DNA from 3 places in the Clostridium intestinale genome. Region 2 is predicted to be linked to each of the others. Evidence: predicted binding sites of a transcription regulator. Region 2 holds the regulator's gene; each other region holds the start of a gene.
What was found. Region 2 encodes Rex, which represses fermentation and respiration genes when NADH is low (regulators of the CRP and FNR family bind a similar motif). Its sites were predicted from a motif close to ATTGTTAANNNNTTAACAAT; they were not measured.
Positions count from the first base shown of each region.

Region 1: the regulator Rex is predicted to act here: its motif matches at 7,771-7,790, upstream of P8F83_RS00940 (DUF47 domain-containing protein).
Region 3: the regulator Rex is predicted to act here: its motif matches at 6,064-6,083, upstream of P8F83_RS13300 (acetyl-CoA C-acetyltransferase).

Region 1 covers NZ_CP121166.1:207,151-218,262, reverse strand. The annotation lists gene adhE (bifunctional acetaldehyde-CoA/alcohol dehydrogenase) at 1-2,149, opposite strand, end outside; gene P8F83_RS00965 (xanthine phosphoribosyltransferase) at 2,761-3,333, opposite strand; purine riboswitch at 3,401-3,502, opposite strand; gene fabV (enoyl-ACP reductase FabV) at 3,550-4,713, opposite strand; gene P8F83_RS00955 (DJ-1/PfpI family protein) at 4,824-5,432, opposite strand; gene P8F83_RS00950 (flavodoxin family protein) at 5,561-6,049, shown strand; gene P8F83_RS00945 (inorganic phosphate transporter) at 6,103-7,101, opposite strand; gene P8F83_RS00940 (DUF47 domain-containing protein) at 7,094-7,717, opposite strand; gene nifJ (pyruvate:ferredoxin (flavodoxin) oxidoreductase) at 8,010-11,112, opposite strand, start outside.
Region 2 covers NZ_CP121166.1:2,945,835-2,956,946, forward strand. The annotation lists gene P8F83_RS15150 (sigma-54 interaction domain-containing protein) at 1-568, opposite strand, end outside; gene P8F83_RS15155 (3-hydroxybutyryl-CoA dehydrogenase) at 700-1,548, opposite strand; gene P8F83_RS15160 (electron transfer flavoprotein subunit alpha/FixB family protein) at 1,637-2,647, opposite strand; gene P8F83_RS15165 (electron transfer flavoprotein subunit beta/FixA family protein) at 2,666-3,445, opposite strand; gene P8F83_RS15170 (acyl-CoA dehydrogenase) at 3,465-4,604, opposite strand; gene P8F83_RS15175 (short-chain-enoyl-CoA hydratase) at 4,633-5,415, opposite strand; gene P8F83_RS15180 (redox-sensing transcriptional repressor Rex) at 5,779-6,411, opposite strand; gene P8F83_RS15185 (ferritin) at 6,761-7,273, shown strand; gene P8F83_RS15190 (ABC transporter ATP-binding protein) at 7,719-9,431, opposite strand; gene P8F83_RS15195 (DUF3867 domain-containing protein) at 9,532-10,083, opposite strand; gene P8F83_RS15200 (restriction endonuclease) at 10,165-10,707, opposite strand; gene P8F83_RS15205 (restriction endonuclease) at 10,718-11,112, opposite strand, start outside.
Region 3 covers NZ_CP121166.1:2,570,628-2,581,739, forward strand. The annotation lists gene P8F83_RS13275 (amino acid ABC transporter ATP-binding protein) at 3-728, opposite strand; gene P8F83_RS13280 (DedA family protein) at 1,258-1,875, shown strand; gene P8F83_RS13285 (HD-GYP domain-containing protein) at 1,929-3,605, opposite strand; gene P8F83_RS13290 (hypothetical protein) at 3,972-4,103, opposite strand; gene P8F83_RS13295 (cold-shock protein) at 4,272-4,472, opposite strand; gene P8F83_RS13300 (acetyl-CoA C-acetyltransferase) at 4,865-6,043, opposite strand; gene P8F83_RS13305 (TetR/AcrR family transcriptional regulator) at 6,159-6,722, opposite strand; gene P8F83_RS13310 (non-canonical purine NTP pyrophosphatase) at 6,768-7,394, opposite strand; gene P8F83_RS13315 (HD domain-containing phosphohydrolase) at 7,467-8,543, opposite strand; gene rlmD (23S rRNA (uracil(1939)-C(5))-methyltransferase RlmD) at 8,788-10,143, opposite strand; gene P8F83_RS13325 (hypothetical protein) at 10,167-10,469, opposite strand; gene P8F83_RS13330 (superoxide dismutase) at 10,615-11,112, opposite strand, start outside.

The sequences.
Region 1 (11,112 bases), 1.9 Mb from region 2:
AGGAATTTGCGAATGCCATGCCAGCTATTGTTGCTGCGTGTGCCATCTTTTCCCTTGCCTTTACATTATCATTTCCTTCATTATAAGCTAAAGGTAGGTACTTAAATATAAGCCTTATGGATTCTAATGCTAATCCATTGGTATATTCTGATGCTAATACAGACACATAAGCCTCTATAGCATGAGTTAGGGCATCTACTCCTGAAGCTGCAGTAAGTCCTCTTGGCATGTTCATCATAAGTTCTGCATCTATTATAGCCATATCTGGTGTTAACTCATAATCTGCTAAAGGATATTTCACTCCTGTTTTTTCATCAGTTATAACTGCAAATGGAGTTACTTCTGACCCTGTTCCTGCTGAGGTTGGAATGGCTACAAAATAAGCTTTTTCACCCATGGTTGGGAACTTATATACCCTCTTTCTAATATCCATAAACCTCATGGCTAAATCTTCAAATTTAACTGATGGATGCTCATATAATACCCACATTATTTTAGCAGCATCCATTGGAGAACCTCCACCTAAGGCTATTATTACATCTGGCTTAAATCTCTCCATCTCTTCAGCACCTTTTTTAGCTGTAGCTATAGTTGGGTCTGGCTCAACATCAAAAAATATTTTATAATCTATTTTACCTTCTTCTAATATCCTAACTAGATTAGTAGTATATCCTAAATCATATAACACCTTATCAGTAACTATAAAGGCTCTTTTTTTACCCATGTCTCCAAGTTCTCTTAATGCAACTCCTAGAGAACCATATTTAAAGTAAATCTTATCTGGAACTCTAAACCAAAGCATATTTTCTCTCCTCTCAGCCACATGTTTTATATTTAATAGGTGCTTAGGTCCAACATTTTCAGAAACAGAGTTTCCTCCCCAAGAACCACAGCCTAAAGTTAGAGATGGCGCTAGTTTAAAGTTATAGATATCTCCTATGGCCCCCTGTGAAGCTGGCATATTTACTATGGTTCTAGCAGTTTTCATTGCTATTCCAAACTTCTCTATTCTATCTTGTGATCTTAACTGATCTGTATATAAAACTGATGTATGACCAAACCCTCCAAGTTCTATAAGTCTTGCCCCTTTTATTAATGCCTCTTCAAAATTTTGAACTTTGTACATAGCTAGTATTGGGGATAACTTTTCATGAGAGAATGGCTCCTCCATTTCTACAGATTCAACTTCTCCAACTAATACCTTAGCTTCTTCTGGAACTTTAACTCCAGCTATTTCTGCTATCTTATAAGCACTTTGACCTACTATGTTTGAGTTTAATCCACCTTTATCATTTAAAATTATATTCCTTACTTTTTCTACTTCTTCTCCCTTTAATATGTATGCTCCTCGTTCCTTTAATTCTGCTTTTACTTTATCATAAATTGATTCCATAACTATAATTGATTGTTCTGATGCACATATAACTCCATTATCAAAGGTTTTAGATAATAATATTGAATTTACAGCCATTTTGATGTGTGCTGTTTCATCAATTATTGCTGGTGTATTACCTGCACCTACTCCTAAAGCTGGTTTTCCAGAGGAATAAGCTGCCTTTACCATGGCTGGACCTCCAGTAGCTAATATTATATCTGCTTCCTTCATTACAAGCTGTGAGAGCTCTACAGAAGGCTCATCTATCCACCCAATTATATTCTCTGGTGCTCCTGCCTTTACAGCTGCTTCTAGAACTATTTTTGCAGCTTGTATAGTTGCATTTTTAGCTCTTGGATGAGGGGAAAAGATTATTCCATTTCTAGTTTTTAATGAAATCAATGCTTTAAAAATAGCTGTTGAAGTTGGATTTGTAGTTGGTACAATTGCCGCAACAACACCTATAGGCTCAGCTACCTTAGTTATTCCAAAAGAAGCATCATGCTCTAAAATACCACAGGTGTGCATATCTTTGTATTGATTGTATATGTATTCAGATGCAAAATGATTTTTTATAACCTTATCCTCTACAATACCCATTCCAGTTTCTTCTACAGCCGCTTTCGCTAATTTAATTCTTGCATTGTTTGCTGCAATAGCTGCTGCCCTAAAAATATCATCAACCTTTTCCTGAGAAAAAGATGAGAATTTTCTTTGTGCTTCCCTAACTAATCTTAGTTTTTCCATTAGTTCCTCAACATTTGTAACTTTCATACTAACCTCCTAAAAGTTTGAATATTTTCTATTCTAGTATTTACCCTTTTAGTATTATTATGAATAAAAAAAGATAGCCTAGACTGGCTATCTTTTTTTATATATCTTTTCGTTAGAATCTAATTCGCTGTTAACCTTATCTCTCAAGTCTTTGGAGTATCCGTTTCTAAACTCCCTAGAGATCATATACTTTATTACGTTCATACTCTCAACTCCTTTTAAATATTATTATTCATCTGTTACTTCTTAATATAATTATATGCTATATCATTAATAAAATCAACTATATTTTATTAATTAATTATTTAACATAGGTATTTTATATTGATTTGTTAAATAAATATTTAACGAGATAACATATTATTAATGGCACTATTTTAATTGTTTTTAGATATATCCACATATTCTAAGGAATAATGCTGATATATATTTATTTAGCATTACTAATTTAACAGAAAATAATTCTTATTTACTAGTAATTATATTTATTATGTTATAAAATCCCCTATATTATTCATATTTTTTTAAATAACTACATGTACACATTTATATAAATAAACAAATTTTGTTAACCTAATAACTTTAAATAAAAAAGAGAACAAGTCTCCTTTTTATTTAAAGTAAACTTGTCCCTCTTCTAACTTATCTATTATTGCTAAAGATTCCACTGGAACTCCTTGCTTTTCTATTTCAGATCTTCCAGGTTGGAAGCCCTTTTCTATAACTATACCTACTGCTACTGGTTCAGCCTCAGCTTGTCTAACAACATCTATTAATCCACAAGCAGCGCATCCATTAGCTAAGAAGTCATCTATAATAAGTATTCTTTCTTTTTTATTTATAAATCTTTTATTAACAACTACATCATAAATTTTATTTTTAGTGAAAGATTGAACTCTAGAATGGTATACTTCTTTATCCATATTAGCTGATGCTATCTTTTTAGCAAATACTACAGGAACATAGTCAAAGTGTTGCGATAATATAGTAGCTATACCTATACCTGAAGCCTCTATAGTAAGTATCTTATCTATCTTCTTACCTTCCATTCTTTTTTTAAACTCTTTTCCCATCTCATTAAAAAGTTTCACATCCATTTGATGATTTAAAAAGGAATCAACCTTTAGTATATTTCCTGGTAAAACTTTTCCTTCTTCTCTTATTTTGTTTTTTAATAATTCCATTACTTTTCCTCCTAAAATAAAAAGAACCTATGAACTAAAAAGACTTCAGTTCATAGGCATAAGTTAAAAACACCAAAATAACGTTCGTAGTCGGGTAGTTTAAAGGCTCCCGGTAGAGACACTTGGACCATATTTCCATGCATATACGAACTGAAGTTATATTCTCTTTTAACTTTATGTTATATTATTTTTAAGAACAAATCAACTTTTTTTATTTTATATCTCAACATCTTTAGTGTAATCTATATTTTCAAACCCAAATCCAAACAGTTTAAGAAAATCTTCTCTAAAGCCTTCTGCATCTGAGTACTCTTTTACATTTTCACTATTAATTTTATCCCATATATCTTTGATTTCCTGTTGAACATCTTCTCTCATTTCTAGATCATCTATTCTAATTCTACCTGCTTCATCTAGAGCTAATTCTCCTCCATATAATCTTTCAGAGAATAATCTATAACATTGCTCTATGCAACCTTCATGTATTCCTTTTTCCTTCATAACCTTAAACATTATAGATATATAAAGTGAAACTACAGGTATAGCTGAAGATGCTTGAGTTACTAATCCTTTGTTTACAGACACATAGGCTTCACCTTTTAGATCTTTTAGCATAAGGTTTATTTCTTTGCTTTTTTCATCTAAATCCTTTTTAGCCATTCCAATAGTTCCGTTATTATACATTGGATAAGTCAATTCAGAACCTATATAAGAGTAAGCTAATGTCCTTACTCCTTCTTTTAATACATCAGCTTCTTTTAAAGCTTCCATCCATAGCTTCCAATCTTCTCCGCCCATAACTTTAATAGTTCCTTGAATTTCTTCTTCTGTTGCTCTTTCTACTTCTACGTCACTTATCTTAAAACTATGGAAGTCTAAAGTCTTACTTTTAAAGTCTTCTCCTATAGTCTTTAATACTGAAGAATAAACTTCTCCTGATACAGGATCTTTTCTTCTAGGTGATGCTAATGAATATATAACTAAATCTATTTTTCCCATATTATTTTTTATTTCTTCAATAGCTTCTGCTTTTATTTCATTTGAAAAAGCATCTCCATTTATACTTTTGTGAAACCCACCTTGTTCTTTTGCAAATTTCTCAAATGCCTTATTGTTATACCAGCCAGGTGTTGCTGTTCTTTTTTCACTAGCTTCTTTTTCAAAACTTATTCCTAAAGTATTAGCACCTGTTGAAAAAGTTGCAACTATTCTTGAAGCTAATCCATATCCAGTAGAAGCTCCTATTATTAGTACGTTTTTAGCTCCTTCAATTTCACCTTTTGATTTCACATACTCTATTTGTTCTCTAACATTTTCTTCACAGCCAATCGGGTGAGCTGCTGTACATATAAAACCTCTAAACTTAGGTTCAATCCTCATATTTTAATCCTCCAACTTACTTTTCTTTTAATAAACTTTGATAATCAAAATATTTTACATATAAAATAATATAGCATACATTTATAATTAAGTCATTAATTTTTTCTCTATTATTCAACTTTAAATAAATCTTTTTTAGGATCTTCATTCCATATATATTCAATTCTATTACATATATTTAAAGCTACATCTCTTCCTAAGATATCACCTATAAACCCTAAACTCATATCTATACCTGCTGAAACTCCTGAAGATGTATATATATTACCATCCTTTACCCATCTGGCCTCTTTTATCCACAATACTTTATCACTTTGCTCCTTAACCCAATTAAAAGATCTTTTATTAGAAGTTGCTTCTCTTCCATCTAGTAAGCCTGACTTAGCTAATAATGCAGAACCTGTACAAACAGTTAATATATATTTTGAGTTAAGTGATATATCTTTAATATATTTTAGTAGTTTATAGTCCTCAACACCTTTTCTAGTTCCAGCTCCCCCTGGAATAAACAATATCTCTTTATATTTTGTAGAATACTCATATTTATCTGTTTGGATTCTTACACCCTGTGAACTTGTTATTATACCTGAATCCATAGATATAAAATTCATTTTGAACTCTTCTTTAACACATCCAAAAATCTCTACTGGTCCAAATACATCTAAAGTTTCAAAGTCATTAAACAATACAACATTTATTCTATAAATCTCAACCACCACCTAAATTTCTTTTATTAAATTATACTAAATTTTCCATGGATATAAAACTTAAGTAGTTAATTATATCATTTACTTCTTAAAAATCTCTGTTATAATAGTATTTAAGTTAATATTTTAGGGGGAAAGAAATGGAAAGTGCCAGTAGTATCATTTATTATTACTCAAGGACAAAAAATACTGCATCAGTAGCCCAAGACCTATCGGACTTATTAAACTGTCCCATTGAAGAAATTATAGATTGGAAAAAAAGAAAAGGAATTTTTAGTTTTTTAACTAATAGTTATGAAGCTATAACTGGAAAAGAAACAAAAATTGCTCCTATTTCAAATAATCCAAAACACTTTAATCATATAATATTAGGATTTCCAGTATGGGCTTCACACATACCACCAGCTATTAGAACTTTTATTAATAAATACAAAGAAGATATTAATTCAATTAGCCTTTTTTGTACTCAAGGTGGCAATGGCGGTGAAAAAACTTTTTCATTGATTGAAGAAATTTTAAACATAAATCCAAACTTCAAAATTATTATAAATAGAAGAGATGTTAAAGCTCTAAATTATATGGGTAATTTAGAAAGCTTCCTGATAAATGAAAAACTCAGCTTAGGCTGAGTTTTTTTATTTAGGTATAATAAAACTCGGCATTTCTACCGAGTTAAATAATCTTATATGTGATTTACAATTAATGAAACTATAGCTCCAACTAGAGCACAAGATGGTATTGTTACCACCCAAGTTGTAACAATATTTTTTGCTACTCCCCATCTTACAGCTGAAAGTCTTTTAGCTGCTGATACTCCCATAATAGAGGTAGATACTATATGTGTAGTACTTACTGGTGCATCCATCATGGTAGCAGTAAATATTACCGCTGAGCTTGTTAAATCAGCTGAAAACCCTGAAGCCGGAGTTAATTTTGCCATCCCACTTCCCATGGTCTTAATAATTCTCCATCCACCTACAGAGGTTCCTAATGCCATTGCAGTTGCGCAGGCTAATTTAACCCATAATGGAACATGGAAACTTCCTATCACACCACCACTAAACAGTGCTAAAGATATTATTCCCATTGATTTCTGAGCATCATTACTTCCATGATTAAATGCAAGGAAAGCTGCTGATAAAACCTGAGCTTTTAAAAATCCTCTTGTAGCTTTTGCAGGTTTAGTTTTTCTAAAAATCCAGTTTATCGTGGTCATGACTATGTATCCAAATATAAATCCTATAACAGGTGATAAAAATAACCACAAAACTACTTTAATAAAGAAAGTAGCCCAATTTACTGTATGTATACTTCCTGAAAATGCTATAGCTGCTCCTATTAATCCTCCTATAAGAGCATGAGAAGAACTACTTGGAATACCAACATACCAAGTAATTAAATTCCATATGATAGCTGCAATAATGGCTGCTAAAACTACTTTTATAGGTGCTCCACCATCATGTATTATTCCTGAACCAATAGTTGTTGCAACCTTTGTGCTAACAAGCGCTCCTATAAAATTTAAGCCTGCTGACATTAAAATTGCCTTCTGTGGAGAAAGTGCTCTTGTAGTTACTGAACTAGCTATTGCATTAGCTGTATCATGAAATCCATTTATAAAATCGAATGCTAACGCTAATATAACTATTATTATAGTTATTAGTTGAGTAGAATTAAGCATGCTTCATTACAACTCCTTCAACAACATTAGCTAAGGTTTCACAGGAGTCTAATGTTTTTTCTAGCTTTTCATATAAATCTTTCCAAACTATAATTTCAATATTATTTACTTCTGTTGTAAAAAGTTCTCTCATACCATCTCTGTATGCATAATCACCTTTTGTTTCTAAAAGATTTAATTCTGATATTACCTTATAAATACTGTCATCAGTTTTAAAGTTTTGTAACTTTATAAATAAATCCTTCATCTTTTTGCAAGATTCATCTATAAGGTCCACTATAGTATAGCTTTTTTCTCTACTAGTTTTTATATCGTACATAAGATATCTTCCAGCTATGTCCTCTATATTATCAACGACATCATCTAGTCTTTTAACTATTAATAATATATCCTCTCTATCAAGTGGAGTTATAAAACTATTATTTAGTTCTTCTAAAATCTTATGAACTAAGTCATCACCTTTATGTTCTATATCCTTTAATCTTAAGCTTATATCTTCTGCATTCTCTACGTTTCTTGACAATAACGTAAGTTCATTTGAGGCCTCTTCTATAATACTAGTAAACTCGATAAATAAATCATAAAACTTATCATTTTTAGGTGAAAAATTAAACATGATATCTGTCCTCTCCTTATGTATATAGTAATACTATCTTATAATAATCCTCCATTGTTAAATCTATATTAAGAATATTAAGCTTGGTATAAGTTTGTTATTCTTGCGTTAAAAAACATTTACATTTATCTATTTGTTATTTTTTAGCCTATATAAATGCTTTTTTTTAGTATTTGTGCATATTTTTTTGCATTCTTAAGTTAAATTCCATTTACTTACTTAACATATTCTTAACATTTAAAAATTAAAAAAAGAGATCTAGAAACTCTAGACCCCTTTTATTGATTATTTATTATTGATTAGCTAATTTCTTGTAAGATTCTAATCTTTCCATAGCATCTTGGTAAGTTTTCTCAAATAAAGCATCAGCTGCTTCTGGGAATGCCTTAGCAAGAGATGAGTATCTAACTTCACCCATTAAGAATTCTTTAAAGTCTTCTTTAGGTTCTTTAGAATCTAAGGTAAATGGATTTTTACCAGCATCTTTTAATGTTGGGTTAAATCTATACATACCCCAATATCCACAATCAACAGCTTTTTTAGCTTCTAATTGAGAATTACCCATACCAGCTTTTAATCCATGGTTTATACATGGAGCATAAGCTATGATTAATGATGGACCTGGATAAGCTTCAGCTTCAGCTATAGCTTTAAGAGTTTGGTTCTTGTCTGCTCCCATAGAAATTTGAGCAACATATACATAACCATAGCTCATAGCTATCATTCCAAGATCTTTCTTCTTAGTTCTCTTACCAGATGCAGCAAACTTAGCTATAGCAGCTGTTGGAGTTGACTTAGATGATTGACCACCAGTGTTTGAGTAAACTTCTGTATCAAATACAAGTATGTTTACATCTTCTCCTGATGCAATAACATGGTCTAATCCACCAAATCCTATATCGTAAGCCCAACCGTCTCCACCAAAGATCCATTGAGATCTCTTAGTTAAGTAGTCTTTATTCTTTAATAATTCTTTAGCGAATTCGTTAGTTTCACCTTGTAGAGCTGCAACAACTCTTTCTGATCTTGTTCTAGTTCCTTCTCCACTGTTAACATTAGTTAACCAGTCTTCTAAAGCAGCTTTAGCTTCTTCAGATACACCAGCTTCTATTGCTTTCTTAGCTTGTTCTTCCAATCTTTCTCTTTGAGCTTTAACTCCTAAGAACATACCTAATCCAAACTCAGCATTATCTTCAAATAATGAGTTAGACCAAGCTGGACCATATCCTTGATGATTCTTAGTGTATGGAGTTGAAGGAGCAGATCCTCCCCAAATTGATGAACATCCAGTAGCATTAGCTACCATCATTCTATCACCAAATAATTGAGTTACAAGCTTAGCGTATGGAGTTTCTCCACAACCAGCACAAGCACCAGAGAACTCAAGTAATGGTTGCTCAAATTGGCTTCCTTTTAATGTTAATTTATTCATTGGGTTTGGTTTTGCAGCTACTTTCTTAGTTACAAAATCCCATCTTTCGATCTCAACATGTTGAGATTCTTGTGGTTTCATTAATAATGCTTTTCCAGGTGCTGGACATACTTGAGCACAGTTTCCACAACCAGTACAATCTAGTGGGCTTACAGCCATAGTGTATGATAATGGAGTTTCTGTCTTTAATGCCTTAGCTGGAACTAATTTTAATCCTTCTGGTACTGCATTCTTTTCTTCTTCGTTTAATAAGAATGGTCTGATTACAGCATGAGGACAAACATATGAACATTGGTTACATTGAATACATTTATCTGCTTGCCATTCAGGAACGTTTATAGCTATTCCTCTCTTTTCGTAAGCAGCAGTACCATTTTCAAATGTACCATCTTCCATTCCTAAGAATGCAGATACAGGAAGTTTATCTCCTTCTTGTCTGTTCATTGGTTCAACTATTTTCTTTATGAATTCTGGTACAGCAGTTACAGCAGCTTCTGCTTCTACAGCTGATTTCCAGCTTTCAGGTACATCTATAGCAACGATTGATTCGATTCCTCTATCAATAGCAGCATAGTTCATGTTAACAACTTTTTCACCTTTTTTGCCGTATGACTTAACAACAGCATCTTTTAAGTACTTAACAGCATCTTCAACTGGTATTATGCTAGCAAGCTTAAAGAAAGCTGATTGCATTATCATGTTGAATCTTCCACCAAGACCTATTTCTTGAGCTATTTTAACAGCATTTATAGTGTAGAACTTAATGTTGTTTTCAGCTATAAATTTCTTATATGAAGCTGGTAATTTTGTTTCTAATTCTTCTGGAGACCATATAGTGTTTAATAAGAAAGTTGCACCTGGTTTTAATCCATCAAGTACATTGTACTTATTAACATATGATTGGTTAGAACAAGAAACGAAGTCAGCTTTGTTTATTAAGTATGGTGACTTAATTGCTTTTTTACCAAATCTTAAGTGAGATACAGTTATACCACCTGATTTTTTAGAATCATAGAAGAAATATGCTTGTGCATACATTTCTGTATGATCTCCAATGATTTTAATAGCGCTCTTATTAGCACCAACTGTACCGTCTGATCCTAATCCCCAGAACTTACAAGCTGTAGTTCCTACTGGTGTAGCATCGATATCTTCAGTTACATCTAGTGATAAGTTAGTAACGTCATCAACAATTCCTATTGTGAATCCATTTTTAGGTTCAGCTTTTGCTAAGTTTGCATAAACTGCAGCAATATGTGCTGGATTTGGATCTTTAGATCCTAAACCAAATCTACCACCAACAACTACAGGTGCATCTTCTTTTCCAAAGAATGCATTTCTAACGTCTAAGTATAATGGTTCCCCAGCTGATCCTGGTTCTTTAGTTCTATCTAAAACAGCTATCTTCTTAGCAGTTTTTGGAATAACAGCTAATAATCTTTCATTTGAGAAAGGTCTGAATAGTCTTACTTTAACTAAACCAACTTTTTCTCCTTTTGCTGTTAAATAATCTATAGTTTCTTCACATACATCTGTTGCAGAACCCATAGCTATGATAACTCTATCAGCATCTGGTGCACCATAGTAATCGAAACAGTGATATTCTCTACCAGTTAATTTAGTTATTTCAGCCATGTAGCTTTCAACTGTATCTGGTAAGTTGTTGTAGTAGTTGTTAACTACTTCTCTTTCTTGGAAATAGATATCAGCATTTTGAGCTGTACCTCTTGTTACAGGATGATCAGGGTTTAAAGCTCTTCTTTTAAAACTGTCTACACATTCCCAATCTACTAACTTAGATAATTCATCATATTCAAGAACTTCAATTTTTTGAATTTCATGAGATGTTCTGAATCCATCAAAGAAGTTTAAGAATGGTACTCTTGTTTTAATAGCTGTTAAATGGGCAACAGCTGCTAAATCCATAACTTCTTGAACTGAACCTTCTGCAAGCATAGCAAAA
Region 2 (11,112 bases):
TTCTTTCACTTTCATTATGTATTGCCTGCGCAATAAGCTCTTTTCCAGTTCCGCTTTCTCCAGTTATTAAAACATTTAAATCTTTTTTTGCTATCTTAATCGCAAGTGCTTTTGTTTCAATTGTCTTAAGATCTTCTCCAACTATATCGTCAAAAACATATCTAGCTTGATTTCCTATATTTTTAACTTTATCTTTTAAATCCTTTATTATATCATTTGACTTTCTTAATTCCTCAACTAATTTATATATATCGTTAATTTCATTCAATATAGAAATGCCGCCGACTATATCATTATTCTCTATTATAGGAACTATATTAACTATATACTCTATACCTGAAACCTTTCTTTTAATCCCTATTAGTTTCTTTCCACTTGAAATTACCTCTGGTAGTTTACTTCCTAATCTAACTTCACTTATTTCTTTTCCTATTATATCCTCATAATTTACATTTGTAATTCTAGTATATGCTGGATTTATATATACAACCTTGAACTCTCTATCTGCTATAAGTACTCCATCATACAAAGAGTCAAATATATTCATTTGCCATTCATTAATTTTCATAGTTTTCTCCTGTTTTTATATTCTTAATATAAATTATACCCTAAAATTTATTTAGCTGTAATAAAAAATCCCCCTGCAATAAATTGCAAGGGGATTCTTTGGATTTATATAGTGGTAAAATGTAAGCTAAATTAAGCGTTGTAGTTGTGGAATCCTCTTCCACTCTTTCTTCCTAACCATCCAGCTCTAACATACTTTCTTAGAAGTGAGTGAGCTCTGTACTTAGTGTCACCTGTTTCAGTGTAAAGTACATCCATGATAGCTAGACAAACATCTAGACCTATAAGGTCTCCTAATGCTAAAGGTCCCATTGGGTGATTAGCACCAAGTTTCATAGCTGTATCTATGTCTTCTGCAGAAGCAATATCTTCTGCAAGTATTCCTACTGCTTCATTAATCATAGGGATAAGGATTCTGTTTACAACAAATCCTGGAGCTTCTGCTACTTCTACTGGTTCTTTACCAATAGCTACAGAAACTTCTTTAACTGCTTCAAAAGTTTCATTTGAAGTAGCCATTCCTCTGATTACTTCAACCAATTTCATTATAGGTGCTGGGTTGAAGAAATGCATTCCTATAACTTTATCTGGTCTTTTTGTAGCTGCTGCTACTTCTGTTATTGAAAGAGATGAAGTATTTGAAGCTAAAATAGTTTCTGGCTTACAAATCTCATCTAATTGAGCGAATATTTCTCTTTTAATCTTCATGTTTTCTACTGCTGCTTCAACAACTAAATCACAATCAGCTGCTAAATTTAAATCAGTAGTTCCTGAAATTCTTGAAAGGATTGCATCCTTATCTTCTTCAGTTATTTTTCCTTTTGCTGCTAACTTTTCAACATTCTTTTGAATTCCAGCAAGTCCTCTATCTACAAATTCATCTTTAATATCTCTTACTATTACTTCAAAACCTTTTTGTGCAAACGCTTGAACAATACCTGCTCCCATAGTACCTGCACCAAGAACAAAAATCTTTTCCATATTACTAACCTCCATTATTTTAAGGTATTTTCTAAGGGGGGGATTTCTCCCCCTATATTATTGTAACCTAAATTTAGGTAATTAACAATTATGCATTTTCTTTTAATGCTTTTACTTGAGCTGTTAATTCTGGAAGAACTTTTGTTAAATCTCCAACTATAGCATAGTCAGCTAACTTCATTATAGGTGCATTAGCATCTTTGTTTACTGCTATTATTAAATCGGAATCTTGCATACCAGCAACGTGTTGTATAGCTCCTGATATACCACATGCTATATATATAGTTGGTCTAACTGTTTTTCCTGTTTGACCTACTTGTAAATTTTTATCTAACCATTCTTTTTCTATAGCTGCTCTTGAACCACCAACAGTTCCACCTAAAGCTTCTGCTAATTCTTCTAATAGTTTGAAGTTTTCTTTAGATCCAACTCCTCTACCACCAGAAACTATGAAATTAGCTTCACTTATATCAACTATATCTTTTTTCTCTTTAACTATTTCTATAACTTTTGTTCTTACATCTTCTTGTGTAAGTTTAACGTCAACTTTTATTATTTCAGCATTGTTTCCAGCTTTTTCTGATTTTGAGAAAACACCAGGTCTTACTGTAGCCATTTGTGGTCTATGATCTTGACAAGCTATAGTAGCCATTAAGTTACCACCAAAAGCTGGTCTTGTAGCTAATAAGAACTTTCCATTTTCATCTATATCTAATGAAGTACAGTCTGCTGTTAATCCAGTTGTTAATCTAGCTGCTACTCTAGGACCTAAATCTCTTCCTACAAATGTAGCTCCTATAAATAATATTTCTGGTTTTCTATCATTTGCAAGGTCACAAATAACCTTTGTATATCCGTCAGTTGTATAATGAGTTAGTAATTCATGTTCAGCTACTAAAACTTCGTCTGCTCCATGAGTAGCTAATTCTTCTACTAAATTTGATACATTATTTCCAAGAAGTAAAGCCGTAAGTTTTACTCCTAATTTATCTGCAATTTTTCTACCTTCGCCTAATAATTCAAGAGAAACCTTTTGAAGTTCTCCTTCTCTTTGCTCAGCGAAAACCCAAACTCCTTTGTAATCTGCTATATTACTCATTACTCTTACCTCCTAATATTAGATGTAGTGTTTTTCTTTTAATTTTTCTAAAACGTAACTAGCTGCTTCTTTTGCTGGTTTTTCAACTAATTCTCCAGCTCCCTTAGTTTCCTTAGTCATAGATTTCTTAACCTTAGTTGGAGAACCTGGCAATCCAAGCTCAGCTTTATCTACATCAATATCATTCACTGACCAAACTTTTATTTCAGCATCTTTAGTATCAAATATACTTGCGATGTTCATATATCTTGGTTTATTTAATTCTTTTATTGCTGTTAATAATACTGGTGTTTTTACTTCAACTAATTCATATCCATCTTCTAATGCTCTGTTTATAGTTAATAAATCACCATTTACTTTTACTTCTTGAACGTAAGTTACTTGTGGAATATTTAAATGTTCAGCTATTTCTGGTCCAACTTGTGCAGTATCTCCATCAATCGCTTGTCTTCCAGCAAATATTATATCGTATTCTAATTTCTTTAAAACTCCTGCTAATGCTTTTGAAGTTGCAAGCGTATCTGATCCTGCAAATGCTCTATCAGTTATTAATATAGCTTCATCTGCTCCCATAGATAATGCTTCTCTTAAAGCATCCTTTGCTTGTGGAGGTCCCATACTTACTATTGTAACTGTTGCTCCGTAAGTTTCTTTAAGAACTAATGCTTCTTCTAATGCGTGTTTATCTTCTGGATTTATAATTGATGGAACTCCATCTCTTATAAGTGTTCCTGTTTTTGGATCTATTCTTACAGCTGTTGTATCTGGAACTTGCTTTAAACAAACTACTATTTTCATATTATTAAGCCTCCCTTAATTACTTTATAACATTTGCAGCGATAACCATTCTTTGAACTTCTGAAGTTCCTTCATAGATTTCAGTTATCTTAGCATCTCTCATTAATCTTTCTACTGGATATTCTTTAGTATATCCGTATCCACCAAATATTTGAACTGCTTTAGTTGTTACTTCCATAGCTACTTCTGACGCAAATAATTTTGCTCTTGCAGCATCTAATGAATATGGAATCCCTTGATCTTTAAGCCATGCAGCTTTATAAACAAGTTGTCTTGCAGCTTCTACTTTAACATCCATATCAGCTATCATCCATTGTAATCCTTGGAATGCTGAAAGTGGTCTACCAAATTGTTTTCTTTCTTGCATGTAAGCAATTGCTTCTTCTAAAGCTCCTGCAGCAAGTCCTAATGCTTGAGCAGCTATACCAATTCTTCCTCCATCAAGAGTTTTCATTGCTATACCAAAGCCTTTTCCTTCAGCTCCTAATAAGTTTTCTTTTGGAACTATACAGTTTTCCATGATAAGTTCTGTAGTTGAAGATGCTCTTATACCCATCTTGTTTTCTAATTTACCTATTGAGAATCCTGGGAAGCTTTTTTCTACTATGAAAGCAGATATTCCTTTTGTTCCTTTGCTTCTATCTGTCATAGCAAATATTATGAAAGTTTCTGCAACTCCACCATTTGTTATGAATATTTTTGATCCGTTTAATATATAATTATCTCCATCTAAAACAGCAGTAGTTTGTTGTCCTGATGCATCTGTACCAGCACCTGGTTCAGTTAATCCGAAAGCACCAAGTTTTTCACCTTTAGCTAATGCTGGAAGATATTTTTCTTTTTGTGCTGCATTACCAAATGCGTCAACTACACATGCACATAATGAAGTATGAGCTGAAACTATAACTCCGTGAGTTCCACATACCTTTGATAATTCTTCTACTGTCATTATATATGATAAGGTGTCTCCACCAGCTCCACCATATTCTTTTTTAAATGGAATACCTAACATTCCAAGTTTAGCCATCTTTTTAGTGTTTTCCATTGGAAACTCTTCTGTTTCATCAATTTCACCTGCTATAGGCTTTACTTCATTTAATGCAAATTCTCTAACCATTTGTCTTACTAATTGTTGTTCTTTTGTCAATGCGAAATTCATATTTTTACCTCCTTAATTCGTACCTTAATTATTTGTTTTGGAAGCTTTTAGCTCTTCTTTCGATAAAAGCATTCATTCCTTCTTTTTGATCTTCTGTTGAGAAACATTTTCCGAAATCTTGTGCTTCTATTGCTATTGCTTCATCTATATTAACTTGCATTCCTCTGTTTATTGCATCTTTGCATAGCTTAACTGCTATAGGTGCATTTTCTGCTATTTTATTAGCCATAGCAAAAGCTTCTTCCATAAGATTTTCTAGAGGAACAACTTTATTAACTAATCCAATTCTTAATGCTTCGTCAGCTTTAATAATGTCACATGTATAAATTAATTCTTTAGCTTTTCCTAATCCAACTAATCTTGGTAATCTTTGAGTTCCACCAAAACCTGGAGTTATTCCTAGACCAACTTCTGGTTGTGCGAATTTTGCTTTTTCAGATGCTATTCTTATATCACATGACATAGCAAGTTCACAACCTCCACCTAGAGCAAAACCTGATATAGCAGCTATTACTGGCTTGTCTAAATTCTCTAATCTTCTAAAAACTTTATTGCCTAAAACACCGAATTCTTCACCTTGTGCTTCGTTTAAATCTTTCATTTCTGAAATATCTGCGCCTGCAACAAATGACTTTTCACCAGCACCTGTTAAAATAACTACATAGCAGTCTTTATCATTTTCTAATTCGTTAATAACTACGTCTAAATCCTTTAATGTTTCTGAGTTTAAAGCATTTAAAGCCTTTGGTCTATTGATAGTCACTACCGCAACTCTTTCTTTCTTTTCAAGAGTAACATTTTTTAATTCCATGGTGGTAATCCTCCTTAAAATGTAAAGCTAAATTTTTAGTAGGTTTCATTATACAATTTCAGACAAATTATTGGTTTTTTGTTAAATTATATAACCGTTTTATTAACTCTTTGTTAATATTATAACAATTAATTTCAAAAAAAATGACCAACTCTTTGACTTCAATATGATTATAATATGTATAAAAGTTATTTGCAAGGCTTTTATGGCATTTTTCTCTATTAAATAAATTAATATCAAAGCTGTTTTATCTCTTACCAGGATAAAATTGTATTTAATATAAAATTCATCCTATCCATATTGATAATACTGTGTCAAATAAATTCACAGTTTTTTTAATAAAAAAAAGAGAGGTTTCCCTCTCTATTGATCTTTTTCATTCAATAAATATATTAATGTAAGCACACTTTCACTTAAGTGAACATTTTCTATTGTTATATCCTCTGGGGCATCTAAATCAATAGGAGCAAAATTCCATATACCTTTAACTCCTCCTTGAACTAATTTATCACATACCTTTTGAGCATTATTTTTAGGTACGCATATTACCCCTATATCAACTATATTATTTTTCAAATATTCAGGTACTCTATCTATGTCTTGTATCTCTATGTCTCTTATTTTTATTCCTACAAGTTTAGGATTTGCGTCAAAAATACCAATTATATTAAACCCAAATCTATCAAATCTATAGTTAGCAATTGCCTGACCTATATTACCAGCACCTATTATTATTGTATTATAATCTTTATTTAATCCTAAGATAGAACTGATTTGAGCATGAAGTTCTCTAACATTGTATCCGTAACCTTGCTGTCCAAAGTCTCCAAAACAATTCAAATCTTGACGTATTTGTGATGCTGTAAAACCTATCTTTTCACTTAATTCTTTTGAGCTTATTCTATCCACGTCATTTCTTAGAAGCTCTCCTAAGTATCTATGGTATTTAGGCAATCTTTTTATAACTGCCATTGATATATTTTTTTTCTTTTCCATATTCGCACCTCTTTCAATATTTCTCTATACACCAAATGTCAAATTCTAAATTGTGAAATTATTATATATTTTTACTCATATTTATATTCTTAAATAGAATTATCAGTATATTTATCATAAATACCCTATATTAATTCTTAACTATACTATTTTATCACAAATACTGCATATTATCTAGTATTGTAAATGTTTAATATAATTATTACTATACTAATTATTATATATCAATATCCATTTAATAACAAAACTTTTGTTTTAAACTTATAGTAATACTACTTTTCTCATAATTATTGAATAATAATTCTTCAAATAGTATAATTTAACTAAAGAATATTTTGGAGGTGTTTTAATGTTAAGTGATAAATTACAAGCCGCTTTAAATGAACAAGTAAACTATGAACTTTATTCTTCTTATAGCTATTTAGCTATGTCTGCTTATTGTGAAACTTTAGATTTACCTGGTTTCGCTAATTTTTTCAGAGTTCAGGCCCAAGAAGAACTTTCTCATGCTATGAAGTTCTATGATTACATATTTCAAAAAAATGGAGAAGTTAAACTTAAAACTATTGAACAACCACTTTTAGGTTTTGATAGTGTAATCCATGCTTTTGAAACTGCCTATGAACACGAACAAGGTGTTACAAAAAGAATTTACAATCTAACAGATTTAGCTACAGAAGAAAAAGAACATGCAACTATAAGTTTATTAAAATGGTTTATAGATGAACAAGTTGAAGAGGAAGATACTTTTAACAAGCTTATAAAGAAGTTAAAAAGATCAATAGAAAATCCTGCTGCACTTTATATGCTGGATGATGAGCTTGCTCAAAGAGTATACACTCCCCCAACTACTACTGTATAAAATCTAATTATTATATTAAAAAATGAGACTTATATATAGCTCAACCCTTGCTATATATAAGTCTCACAATTTTAATTAAGATTCAAACCTAATTGTTGATAATCTAAAACAGGAAATTCCTGTAGCTACTCCCTTATGCCTGAAAGTATTCTCAACCAAATAGATTATATTTAAAATATCATAGTTTGTCAATATAAATCGAATTATGACTTTTAATATTTATCAGCTCTTCTTAAACCCATAATAGTAAAAATAATTCCTAACATTATAATTATAATGCTCATATTAAATAACATAAAAACACCTCTATATTTAATTCATCTAAAGTATATTACTTACACTTATTTTCTTCAATAACTATATATTTAACTATTAAACTTTAAATCTTACTATAACTAGCTATTAAATCAAATATCTTCGTTTTTCTCAATATAGCAGTATTTTTCTATCTTTCTGAAAGACTATATAAAGAAGCATATATCCCATCATTTTTTATTAACTCTTTATGAGTTCCTTTTTCAGCTATTCCCTCTGGTGTTAATACAACAATCTCGTCTGCATTCTTTATCGTTGATAGTCTGTGAGCTACTATTAATGTTGTTCTACCTATTGTTAGTTCTTCTAATGATTTTTGTATTATCATCTCAGTTGTGTTATCAAGTGCAGATGTAGCTTCATCTAAAATAAGTATCTTAGGGTTCTTTAAAAACACTCTAGCTATTGATAATCTTTGTTTTTGTCCACCTGAGAGCTTTAATCCTTTTTCTCCAATATAAGTATTATATCCATCAGGTAAATTTATAATAAACTCATGTATATTAGCTCTTCTAGCAGCCTCAACTACTTCTTCTTCTGAAGCTTCTGGATTTCCATAAAGAATATTTTCTAATATAGTTCCAGTAAATAAGAATACATCTTGCTGAACTATTCCTATATTTTTTCTTAAAGATTCTCTATTAACAGCAGTTATATCTACTCCATCAATCTTTATTATACCTCCATCAAGTTCATAGAACCTAGGAACTAAGTGACAGAGAGTAGTTTTTCCTCCACCAGATGGACCAACTAATGCAACTGTTTGTCCAGATTTTATATTTAGATTCAAATCTTGTAATACATGTGTTTCTTCGTCATCATATTTAAAACTAACACCTTCAAATTCTATATTTCCGTCTACAGTTCCCATCTCAGTAGCTTTTTCAGAATCTTCCTCTTCTTGTTCAGCCATAAGTTCTTGGAATCTTTCAAATCCAGTCATTCCTGATTGTAACTGCTCAACAAAATTTATCAATCTCTTTATCGGATCCATAAAAAGTTTTATATATAATAAATATGCAACATAATCACCAATGGTTATATATCCTTTGAATGTAAAGAACCCGCCTATACTTAATACTATTAGACTAAGTATATCAACAATAAAGAACATTCCAGAATAAAATTCTGCCATAGCTTTATATGCATATTCTCTTGCTTTTCTAAATTTATTATTACCTACTTGAAATTTATCTATTTCGTATTTAGTATTAGTAAAAGCCCTTGATACTCTTATTCCTGCAATAGAGTTTTCTAATGACGCATTTACATCCCCTATTTCTATTCTAGTTTTCTTAAAAGCATCATTCATTTTAATTCTTTTCTTTATTGCATACCATATTAAAACAGGTATAAATGCAAAAGTTATAAGTGTCAGTGGTATATTTATAGTACATAAAACTATAAATGATCCTATAAGCATTATTAATGATATAAATAAATCCTCTGGACCATGGTGTGCTAATTCTGATATCTCCATTAAATCATTCATTATTCTAGACATTATAACACCAGTTTTATTATTATCAAAATAATTGAATGGAAGCTTTTGTAGATGTTTAAAAATCTTTTTTCTCATGTCAGCTTGCATTCTTACACCAACTACATGTCCCCAATATTGAATGAAATAGTTTAAGACTAATTTTAATGCATATATAAATATTAAGGTTATACTCCAAACAACAAGTAACCTTAAATTTTGATTTGGTACATAATCATTTATTATATTTCTGGTAATCATAGGATAAAATAAATCACATATTGATACTAAAAATGCACAGAACATATCAATAGCAAATAATTTTTTATGTGGCTTATAATATTTTACAAATTCTTTAATCAAAATATCCCTCCTTAGTTAGATAATTTCATCATTCTATTATAGCATTTTGAAAATTTATTGCAAATTTCAACAAAATAAAAAAATAGCTATAAAAGCTATTTTAATAAATGTAATTATTCACATTTTCACATAATGATATATTGAGCTTATCATCTTTTAATATCTTTTTATATGAGCATAAAAATTCGTTTAATTCATTATCTGTTAAATCTATTTTTCCTGAGCTATTAATCATAACTTCATTATTATCTAAATATATTGTGATATCATTTTTACTATTTTTTATAGAATAGTTCTGTATACTTTTAGTAGTAAGTCTATTTTTATACTTTTCCTGAAAACCTATTACTTTCCTAGCTTCTTCATAATTTGCTCCATTTAAATCTACTCCCATAGTCTTCATCTGCGCTTCTAGGTTTTCAGCATCAAAACCATATCTTTTCATAATTTCTTTTTGAATATTTACTAACTTTTCCTGAGATATGTTATTTTCAGCAGTATATTTATTAATTTCCTTCATCATATCTGCCATAGTTATTTTCCCTTGCGTTAAGTCATAATATAAGGAATAAATATATGTTTCAAATTTATCTATATCTTTATCTCTAGCTTTGTTCTTGAGGTCATTAAAGTCTATAATTCTATCATCCATAGCCATTCCTCCAATACTCTGTATACTAACTATTATAATAGATTTTTATGTATAATGGAACTAATTGAAATTTAATAACATTTAATTTAAGCCCTCTATTATATTATACTCCTTATTTGCTTCTGTTTTTAAAATTTCTTCAATATCTACAAAAACGATAGAAAACTTATTTTTATTGCCTTCACTTATCTTAATTGCCTTTGCTTCAACTTTCCCGCAATATACTATTACACCCTCGAATATATTATTTTTTATCATAGCTCCTATAAAATCCAATACAACTTCACTATCAACAGATTCCTTACTGCATCTTAATAATACTTTCTTATCTTCTTTTCTACATATAATCTCTTTTATTGTATTTTTATTATTAAGTATTCCAAAGTTCTCATATCCTAGTTCCTTAAAATAACCTTCGCAAAATAATATATACTCGTAATCAGTTAATCTATTTATTTCCTTGATATTTAGTAGTTTATTCTTAAGCGCTTCTAATCTCTCTTCTTTTCCCCTAATGACTTTTACAATGTTAATAAAGTTTTGTAGCAAAATTATTGACTTTAAAGATACTATAACTAATAGCGTTCCATATATAACTCCATAAAAACTATCTAAAATACTCATAACGCCCTCCTTAATACCACAATTGTCTTTTTTTATTACATATAGAATCTCCATCAATTAAACTTATATTAAATTTATCTGATATTGATTTAATATACGCTTTAGATTCTTCATCAAAGGCACTCGATGTTATAAATACTCCTTGAATCAGATTCTTCGATGCCATAAACCCAACCTCTTGTTGTAATGATTCTACCCCTATCTTACCAGAAGAACTATATATCATTTTCATCAATCCCAAAGAAGAGTTTTTTTCATAAATAAACTTAGTTTCACTTTTATTTTTATTTGCATATTCACGTATGAACTTGTATCCCATTTTATTTACAAGCTCTTTAATCCAATCATAGAATTCATACTCATCTAATTCTTTTAAATCCTCTGCAGATATGAATCCATATTCTA
Region 3 (11,112 bases), 380 kb from region 2:
TATTATCTTAATATTTTGCTTAAAAACAATTTTGTTCTTTCATGTGTTGGATTTTTAAAGAAATGTTCAGGACTTCCTTCCTCAATTATTTCTCCACCATCCATAAATATAACTCGGTCTGCAACTTCACGTGCAAAACCCATTTCATGAGTAACTACAACCATGGTTATATTCTCATGAGATAACCCAACCATAACATCTAGAACTTCTTGAATCATTTCTGGATCAAGAGCAGATGTTGGTTCGTCAAACAGTATTACCTTAGGATGCATATTTAATGCCCTTGCTATTGCTACCCTTTGTTGTTGTCCACCTGATAGTTGTGAAGGATAAGCATTCGCTTTATGTTTTAACCCAACCCTATCAAGATACTCAAGAGCTGTCTTCTCTGATTCTGCTTTAGGTACCTTTTGTATTTTAATAGGTGCTAAAGTTAAGTTTTCTAAAACCGTTTTATGCGGATATAAATTAAATCCCTGAAACACCATTGCTACAGATTGTCTAACTTTTGCAACAGGTGCTTTTTTTACTGTTAAGTCTACCCCATCGACTATAACATTTCCTGAAGAAGGTTCTTCTAAATAATTCATACATCTTATAAGAGTACTTTTTCCAGAACCACTTGGACCTATAACCACTAACTTTTCACCTGATTTAACTTCTAAATCTATATCTTTCAATACATGAAGTTTACCGAAGTGTTTGTTTACTTTCTTTAAACTAATCAAATATGACTCCCCCTTATTCATTACTGCCTCAATAAATATATATACATTATCATACATATTTAAAAAAGGAGCCTAAAACCTCACAGAGATAATTCGACTCCTTTGTCTCATATCCATTTTATATTTATTCATAGAATATCATAAATGATAGTTTTATTCAAGTTTTTTTAATAAATATATATTTTCTTGCAAGTTTTATTGCAAAATTTAGTCCATAATGATATTTTTTCTACCGATTTATAAATTCAAATCAATATTGAAAATGGTGTTTAGATAAAGAACTACATTATAATACTCATTATTCTTTTCCATTATATGTTGTTTATTTTTTTTAAAGTTTAATTATATTTATTCGTTTTTTACCATTAATTGCTTAATTATTGAATATAAATTCATTTTTAAAGTATAAATATAATATTAATCATTAAGAAAATATGACAATGGCTATCTTAATAATTAATTAATTAGATTATTCACAAACTTTGTGTCATAATATAATATATTTGAAGTTAAGGAGATATAAATAGAAATGATTGAATTAATAGTGAATTGGGCTATATATGTCCTTGGAAAACTTGGATACTTCGGAATATTCGCTCTTATGGCATTAGAAAGTGCTTGTATTCCTATCCCTAGCGAGGCTATTTTACCATTTGGTGGATATCTAGCTTCTGAGGCTTATGTAGGAAATAAACTAAATCTTATAATAGTAATAATTATAGGAACTTTAGGAGGAACTTTCGGCTCTATCTTTATCTATTATATAGGTGCAAAAGGTGGAAGACCATTGGTTGAGAAATATGCACAAAAATTAAGATTATCACAATCGCATTTAGAAATGAGTGATAATTATTTCAATAAATATGGTGAGAAAATAGCGTTCTTTTCAAGATTACTTCCTATAATTAGAACCTTTATCTCTTTACCTGCTGGTATAAGTAAAATGAATTTTAATAAATTTGTGTTTTATACTTTTATAGGGTCATTACTATGGAGCATACTTTTAGGTTATGCTGGATACGCAATGGGTCAAAATTGGACTATAATCCGTTCATGGTTACATATAGCTGACTATTTAGTAGTAGCTGCTGTCCTCATTCTTATTGCATATGTATTAATAAAAAGAAGAAAAAAAGCTATAAACTAATAAATTACATGATAATGGCTGAGATACTAATTATTTAGTGCCTCAGCCATTTTTTATTTTCCTAAATCTTCATTCTTTAAATATTCCACAAATGCATCAACTACAGTTTTATCAAACTGAGTTCCTGAGTTTTTAATTAATTCATCTATAGCAGCTTCTTTTGTCATAGCTTGCTTCCTATACGGCCTACTACTTGTCATTGCATCATAAGCATCAGCTACACAAACTATTTTGGCTAACATATCAATTTCCTCATCTTTCAATCCTCTAGGATATCCTCTTCCATCAACTCTTTCATGATGTTCATATACTATTCTTACACTTTCATCAAGAAAACTTAATTCTCTTAAAATATTTGCACCAATTTCAGGATGCTTTTTCATAACTTCATAGTCTTCTTGTGAAAAGTGACCTGAGTAATTAAGTATTTTTTCTGGTATTCCTATTTTCCCAATATCGTGCAAAATACTACCAAATCTTAATTTATTTTTTTCATAATCACTTAGCTCTAATTGATCCGCTATTCCTAAAGAATACTTCATAACTCTTTCACAATGTCCACCTGTATAAGAATCCTTTGCTTCAATAGAATTAGCTAAGGCTCTAACTGTTTCAAAATAACTATTCTCATTTTCCTTAAGCAAGGCGGTAAGCTCTTCATTCATGGCTGTTGTTTCTTCATATAATGCATTTATCTCCTCTTTTTGAGATAATATTTCCAAGTTTTGTTTCTCCAAATTTTCTTTATCTTTATACTGTTCATCTAGTAGATTTTTAATCTCTATTGACATCTTTTCCAAATTATTTCCTAGTATCTGCATTTCATCTCCAGAGTTTATATTTATCTTAATATTAAAATTACCTCTAGAAATTTCATTTACACTATCTATAATTTGTTCTATAGGATGTATGAGTTTCTTTCCTCTTACAAAACCAAATGCCGCCACCATAATTGTTCCTAATATAACTACCGCTATTACAATCATTTTACTATTAGTTAGACTTTTTTGAAGTTCCGCATCATTATAAACAATTTGAACAACATTTCTTTCATTTGCACCCTTTGCCCCAACTATTTCATAGGGTACATAATCATAATAAGATTTTCTCCCATTAAAATCTGCTACAATCTCTACTACATTCATAGATTTAATTGATTCTTCAAAGTAGGCTAAATTCTTTTCTCCTACATAAATATTATTGTTATCACCATCTTTTTTATAAGATATTCCCTGATAATCAAATAAAATTATTCTATCTATAAATTTATTATCCTTAACAACAGCTTCTTCAAAGTTATCAAGTCCCATACCATCTAATTTTTTATTTTCTTCCTCCATGGAAAAGCCAATCTCAAATATATATTTTCCATCCTCACTTGGTAAATAGCAATACTTCTTCATTTCAGACTTTTTTATGGATAAGCTTACTCTTGAAGAAACAAACTTTTTTTCCGCTCTAACCTTCTCTAAAAACAAAGTAAAATCTGACCATGGTTTAAACTTTAACCCTAAATCATTTCTGTCAGTACTTCTAATTACTGTATCATTAACATCTATTATATATAAATCTATATCTGATCTATTATCAAGATAATCTTCTAAATTAAAGTCAACATTTCCTCTGTCAACATAAGCCTCGTTTAACATTTGTAATATAGGTTTTCCTTGTTCTTCTAACTGACTTTCCAATATTGATTGCATTTTATCTGATGAACTCAGTATGTTCATCACTCTTTCTCTTACTAATCTCCTACTCTGCACAAAATTATCTTCTAAGGTATTTTTAATTAAAATATATTGAAAAACACCTAGAAATGTTGAAACCATTATAACTACCGAAACTAATAGAATAGTTAATTTATTTTTAAACTTACCCCGAGTTTTTAATAACCGCACCCTAATCTCCCCTTCATAGAGAGGCCTTATAGATATATCAGCGTCTCCTAAATGTACGATATAAATACAATACCATATTTAGGATTTATTTGACACATTACACATAATTTTTTATGAATTTTAACATTTAATTATTCTTTTTTTCTCTTATAAATAATTTAATTATATTTTTTATTCCTAAATTAACATTTTCATTTTCTATCTTATCTTAACACCGCAATTTTCTACTTCTTCAAATAAACTTTTATCTTTATTTAAAGTTACTTTTGAAAAAAACATCAATTCTATACATAATGATATTGTTTCTAAAATATGTTTAATTTTAATCATTTTAATTCCTCCAATGTTTTTATTATTTTAGTTTTATCAATTTAGTTCTCTTAATTTAATATATGAATGTATAAAAAAAAAGTCTCTCTTACCTTAATAAAGTAAAAAAGACTAATTAATTGCAATAAAAAAACCTTTAAGAAAAATTTCTTAAAGGTTTGAATTTAACTATCTAGCTATAGTTACGTTTTCTGCTTGTGGTCCTTTTTGTCCTTCTGCAACGTCAAAAGAAACTTCTTGACCTTCTTCAAGTGTCTTATAACCATCTATTTTTATTTGAGAAAAATGTACAAATACATCTTTTCCATCTTCACCAGTTATAAAACCGAATCCTTTTTCTCTATTAAACCATTTAACTGTACCATTCATTTGATGAGTACCTCCAAAATTTTATTTTCTTAAAATATTTGTAAAAATTCAGCAATAAAATTTCTTCAATAGTATAGTACATTTAAATTAAGTACTTACCGAAAATATTGTTGTTCAATTATTTACTTACCATTTAAAGAATATATATTGATTATATCACTACTATTATCCTATTTCAAGTTATTTTTTAAAATTATTAATATAACTACTAATATTTTATCTAATATTTAACTGTTTTTCTATTCTTTTTTAAGATAACGTATATTTAACTTAATATTCCCTATAATTAATGTATAATTGTTTTGACAATTTTATTGAATGATTGTATGCTAAATTTTTATGTTGAAATAATAAAATGTGCATGTTATTAATATGCACATTTCTTCTATTAATTATACACTTTCTATAATTAATGTTGTTCCCATTCCCCCACCTATACATAAAGTAGCTAATCCTCTTTTAGCATCCCTTTTCTTCATAGCATGTAATAAAGTTACTACTATTCTCGCTCCAGATGCACCTATTGGATGTCCTAGTGCTATCGCTCCTCCATTTACATTTACTTTAGCTTTATCGAAGTTTAGGTCTTTTGAAATAGCTATACTTTGAGATGCGTATGCTTCATTTGCTTCAATTAAATCTATATCTTCACTTCTTAGATTAGCTTTTTCTAAAGCTATCTTAGTTGCATAAAAAGCCCCGTATCCCATAATTGACGGATCTAGTCCAGCTGATCCATAAGAAATAATTTTGGCTAAAGGTTTTATATTTAATTCTTTTGCCTTATCTGCACTCATTAATACCAAAGCAGCTGCACCATCATTAATTCCAGAAGCGTTTCCTGCTGTAACTGTTCCATTTTCTTTAAATATAGGCTTTAGTTTGTTCAATGCTTCTATAGTATTCCCGAATCTCGGGAATTCATCAGTATCAAAAATAATATCACCCTTTTTAGTTTTTATTGTTATAGGAACTATCTCCTCTTTAAACTCTCCAGATTTTATAGACTTTTCTGCCTTTAATTGTGACTCAAGTGAAAATCTATCCTGTTCCTCTCTTGTTACATCCCACTGTTCAGCTACATTTTCAGCAGTTATACCCATATGATAATTATTAAAAGCATCAGTTAGTCCATCTTTTAACATCTCATCTATCAACTCACCATTACCCATTCTATATCCCCATCTAGAATTATTTAATAAATATGGTGATTGAGACATGTTTTCCATTCCACCCACAACAACGACCTCAGCATCCCCAGCTTTAATTACTTGAGCCCCTAGACTTATTGATCTAAGTCCTGATCCACATACCTTATTTATAGTTAATGCTGGAACTTCTACAGGCAAACCTGCTTTTATAGCAGATTGTCTTGCTGGATTTTGTCCTAATCCAGCTTGAAGTACGTTACCGAAAAAAACTTCATTAACTTCCTCTGGATTTATTCCAGCTCTTCTTACTGCCTCCTCTATAACTTTAGCACCTAACTCAACTGCTGGAACATCCTTAAGACTTTTTCCATATGCTCCAATGGCTGTTCTTACTGCACTAACAATAACTACTTCTTTCATTTTAAACTCCTCCTCAATATATAGTTATTTTTTTAACAATTATTAATAGACTAATTTGTCTATTTTCATTTTTAAAAATTAGATTATAAAATTTTGCTTTTATAATCTTTATTAATTAATACAATTCTTTTAGATCTGTCTTCATTTTTTTTAAAACATCAATATCCTTACTTATTCTATAATACACTAAGTAACCTTCATATATTGAAAAAGCTTTATTGGCTAAATCATCCGCCCTAAATGCATCTAATCCTGAAAATATAAAGATATTTTTGAAATTATCTATAAGTTTTTTCATAGCATCTAAATAATACTCTGATATATCAGGCTCTGAAAATGCTATTTCTAACCCAAGTACGGCAAATGGACATCCAAAATGTTCATCCACTTCTGCGCCTCTAATCATCTCGTTAAGTAAAGATTCTATAAATTCCTTCCAAGCTTTTTCTTTAGAAAGATTTTCTACCCATCCATTTATTTTCTCATCAAAATACTTTGATACTTCAATAGCTAATGCTTTTTTACTAGCAAAGTGAAAATAAAAAGATCCCTTTGGCAATTCAGCTAATTCTAAGATATCATTAACTCCTGTTGCATTATAGCCTTTCATAATAAAGAGATTTGCAGCACACTCTATTATTCTATTTTTAGATTGTTCTCCTTTTGTAAATTTCCCCATAAAATCTCTCCTTTAGTTAGATTTTAGACCACTTTGTCTATTTTGTCAATAACTTTGTTTTATTTTTAACGATGTTTTAAAAAAACTCCTATATGCATCTGTGTTAGTTTCTATGTATTCATCATCATTCTCTTCATCTAATTCAACAAAATATTTTTTAGTTTTTATATCTATAGATATTGAGTCTAGCGGAAACCCCTTAGTTCTAATATTATGAGGATCTTTAGTTATTATGAATTCCCTTGAAGCTATATCTTCTCCATCATACTCATAAATTTCACTTCCATTTACCACTAAACATATAGCATTCATATATTTAGCATCAACTTGTCCTCCTAAACTTTCTGCAAGATGGCTATAATATGTTATCATTTCTTCATCACTTAATTCTTCTCCCTGTATTCTCCTAACATAAACTCCAGGTTGTTTATTTACTTCAAGTCCATTAATATATAATCCTGTGTCACAGGAGAATACAGGCATATCAACATATTTAGAATAATTGATAGCTTTTATCCTTGCATTTTCTAGTGGACTATTACCTACTTCTTCTACATTTCCTATGTTTAAATCTACATCCTTTAATCCAACAATCTCTATATCTAATCCTTTAAGAATTTCCTTCATATATTCAATCTTTGCTGGATTAGTTGTACCATATAATACTTTCACTTTTATTCTCCTCTCAATATTGTTATAAAAATCCTTCTAAGCCCTTTAAGCCCTAGAAGGATTTTCTCATTTTTAATCTCTACATCTCTCTCCAATAGCTTTAAACTTGTCCTTTAATTGTACAAATGCCTCTACTACTCCTGGATCAAAATGTATACCACTATCATTTAAAATTATCTCCACCGATTCATCATGAGAAAAAGCTTCTTTATACACACGCTTACTTGTTAATGCATCATACACGTCCGCAACTGCCATAATTCTTGCAGAAATAGGGATATTTTCACCAGCTAATCCCTCTGGATATCCTCTACCATTCCATTTTTCATGGTGGTAGTGAGCAATTTCCTTAGCTAACTTTAAGAAAGTTTCCGGCTTATTTAATATCCTTTCAGCTCTTACTATTGCTTCTTTTCCAATCATAGTATGAGTCTTCATAATCTCAAACTCTTCTTTTGTAAGAGGTCCCGCTTTTAACAAAATATCATCTGGAATACCAACCTTCCCTATATCATGTAATGGAGAAGATGCAACCATAAGATCTATAGTTTCTTTAGTTAAATAATTTTTATATTTTTCATCTTTACTAAGTAAATTAGCTAATTCGTTAACATAAAGCTTTGTTCTTAATATGTGTTGTCCAGTTTCATTATCCCTAGTCTCCGCTAAGGACGCCATTGCCATAATTGAAACCTCTTGTATTAAAGCAACCTCTTTAGTACGTCTATCTATTTCCATTTCAAGAAACTTATTTTTATCTCTAAGGAAGTTTTGTGATTGTCTTACAATTATATTATTTTTAATTCTAGCATTTAAAAGTATAGGATTTATAGGTTTAACTACATAGTCTACAGCTCCTAATTCAAAGCCTTTATATAAATTATCATCGCTTTTTTCAGTTATTAAAATAACTGGTATATCTTTAACTTGATTTATAAACTTTAATTCCGCTAAAAGCTCATATCCATTTAAGCTCACCATAGTCAAATCCAATAAAATAAGATCTAGAGAGTATAAATTAGTTAATTTAAGTATACTTTCTAAATTATCTGCTTCATTGACATCATATAAATCCTTCGATAAGTAGGCAGCTGATTCACTACCTTCCGATTCTTCTACTATCAATATTTTTGGTTTAGAACTCTCCATTATTCTCCTCCCCCAACCTAGTTGACTAAAAAGTTCATCATCTTATATTAAAATTTTATCATATTTACTTATTATAAACTATATCAAATAATTATTATTTTTTAATAATTATATGTTTTAAAAGTATATAATTCTCTTAAATATGTGGAGATTTTTTCACAAAAAAGCCACCAAACCTTATGGATTGGTGGCTCTTTAAAATCTTTTACTATTTTTACTTTTAATATAAGACATAGCTTATTATCTATTTCTTAGCTAACTTAACAATAGTCTCAACATGTGGCGTGTTAGGAAACATATCCATACATAAAGTCTTTTGAACTTTATATCCAGAATTTATTAAATATTTTAAATCATCAACTAAAGTCTTAGGATTACAACTTACATATATAATATCCTGAGCTTTAAAATCCACTACATATTTAAGTGCAACAGGATGTACTCCACTTCTTGGAGGATCTAATATTATTATATCTGGTTTATCTTTTAACTGTGTTATTACTTTAGCTACATCTCCAGCTATAAACTCACAGTTATCTAGTCCATTTAGTTTAGCATTCTCATTAGCAGCAACTACAGCTTCTTCGATTAGCTCTATTCCTCTAACCTTTTTAGCTTTAGGAGCTGTTATCTGACCTATAGTTCCTGTACCACAATATAGATCAAAAACTACTTTATCTTCTCCACTTCCCATAAAATCTCTTACTAGAGAATATAACTTCTCAGCACCTTTAGAGTTAGTTTGGAAAAATGAAAAAGGTGATATTTTAAACTTAAGCCCTAAAAGATTTTCTGTTATATGGTCTTCTCCATACAATAAATTAACTTTTTCAGGTATAACTGCATCAGAAAAAGAGTTATTTTCTGTATGAAGTACTGATTTTAATTTTCCTTTATAATTTAATGATTTTATAAGTTCAACATACTCATCTAAAGAAAAATCTATTTGAGTTGTTGTAACTAAGTTAACCATTATTTCTTCAGTTTCAAAAGCTTTTCTTATTACAAGATGTCTTAGATATCCTTCTCTTTTCATTACTCTATAATAAGGAAGGTCTTTTCCTCTAAAATATTCAACGGTTGCTTTTAAAATCTCTCTAAAATCCTCATCAACTATCTCACAAACATCTACATTTACAATTCCAAATGATTTTCCTTTTATATGCATTCCAAGGGTTAGTTCTCCCCCTTTTTCCTCATCACCAAAGGTAAACTCCATTTTGTTTCTGTATTTCCATTGATCTGGACTTCCTTCTATTCCTAAGAATTCTCCCATGTCTACTTCTGCATCAAGGAACAACTCTTTAACTTCTTCCTTTTTAAGCTCTAATTGCTTTTCATAATTAAGATTTTGTGAAGAACAACCTCCACAAATATTGAATACCGAACATCTAGCATCAATTTCATAAGATGCCTTCTCAACAACCTCTAGAGGTTTTATTTCTCCATACTCTTGTTTCTTTTTGGTAACTTTTCCCCTAATCACTTGGCCTGGAAAAGAATTTTTAGAATATATCTTTTTTCCTTCTAAGTATCCAATTCCTTTAGATGGGAATTCAGTTTTTTCTATCGTTAAGGTTATTTCACTACCTTTTTTCATCTATTAGATTTTCCTCCGTAAGTTTATTGAACATTAAATATTTTTTCTCCTAATGTTCTTCCTAAGCTATTTTTTGTAATTGTGTAATATAGTATATTTGAAGTAACATATGAGAAGAAATATATTCCTATTTTAACCACTATCTCATATCCTATAACTTTTAAGATTAAACTAACTATAAAAAATAATATAAATGCTAAAAATGCCACTATAGTTTGGTCTGCTATAGATATTATTAATCTTCCAAAGAAACCTATTTCACCATTCTTTTTATTACTATTTTTTTCTTTAGCAACTTCCTTAACAATTCCCTCGTTATTGTCCATATTTATACCTCCACTTCATAACATTCTTTTAATATACTATAAAAAGCTTTTTATGTAAATAAAGTTAACCTTAATGTAAATAAAAAACTACCTAAGTTTTCACTTAGGTAGTAAAAGGGGACATTTTTAAGGGGAAGAAATAACTTTACTTTATTGCATCTTTATATAATTCTGCTGCGTAATCCCAATCAACTACGCTCCACCAAGATCCAACATAATCTGGTCTTCTATTTTGATATTTTAAGTAATATGCATGTTCCCATACATCTAATGCTAATACAGGCTTAGCTCCATCACTTACTGGAGTATCTTGATTAGCTGTTGATACTACTTCTAACTCATTGTTTTTATTTACAATTAACCAAGCCCATCCACTACCAAATCTTGTAGCAGCTGCCTTGCCAAATTCCTCTTTAAATTTATCAAAGCTTCCAAATTTATCATCAATAGCTTTTCCTAAATCTCCTGTTGGGTTACCACCTTTATTAGGACCCATAAGTTGCCAGAAAAGTGAATGATTATAGTGACCTCCACCATTATTTCTTACAGCAGTTCTTATATCTTCTGGTACAGCATTTAAGTCTTTAACTAAATCCTCAACTGATTTTTCTTGAAGATCTGGATATTTTTCTAATGCTGCATT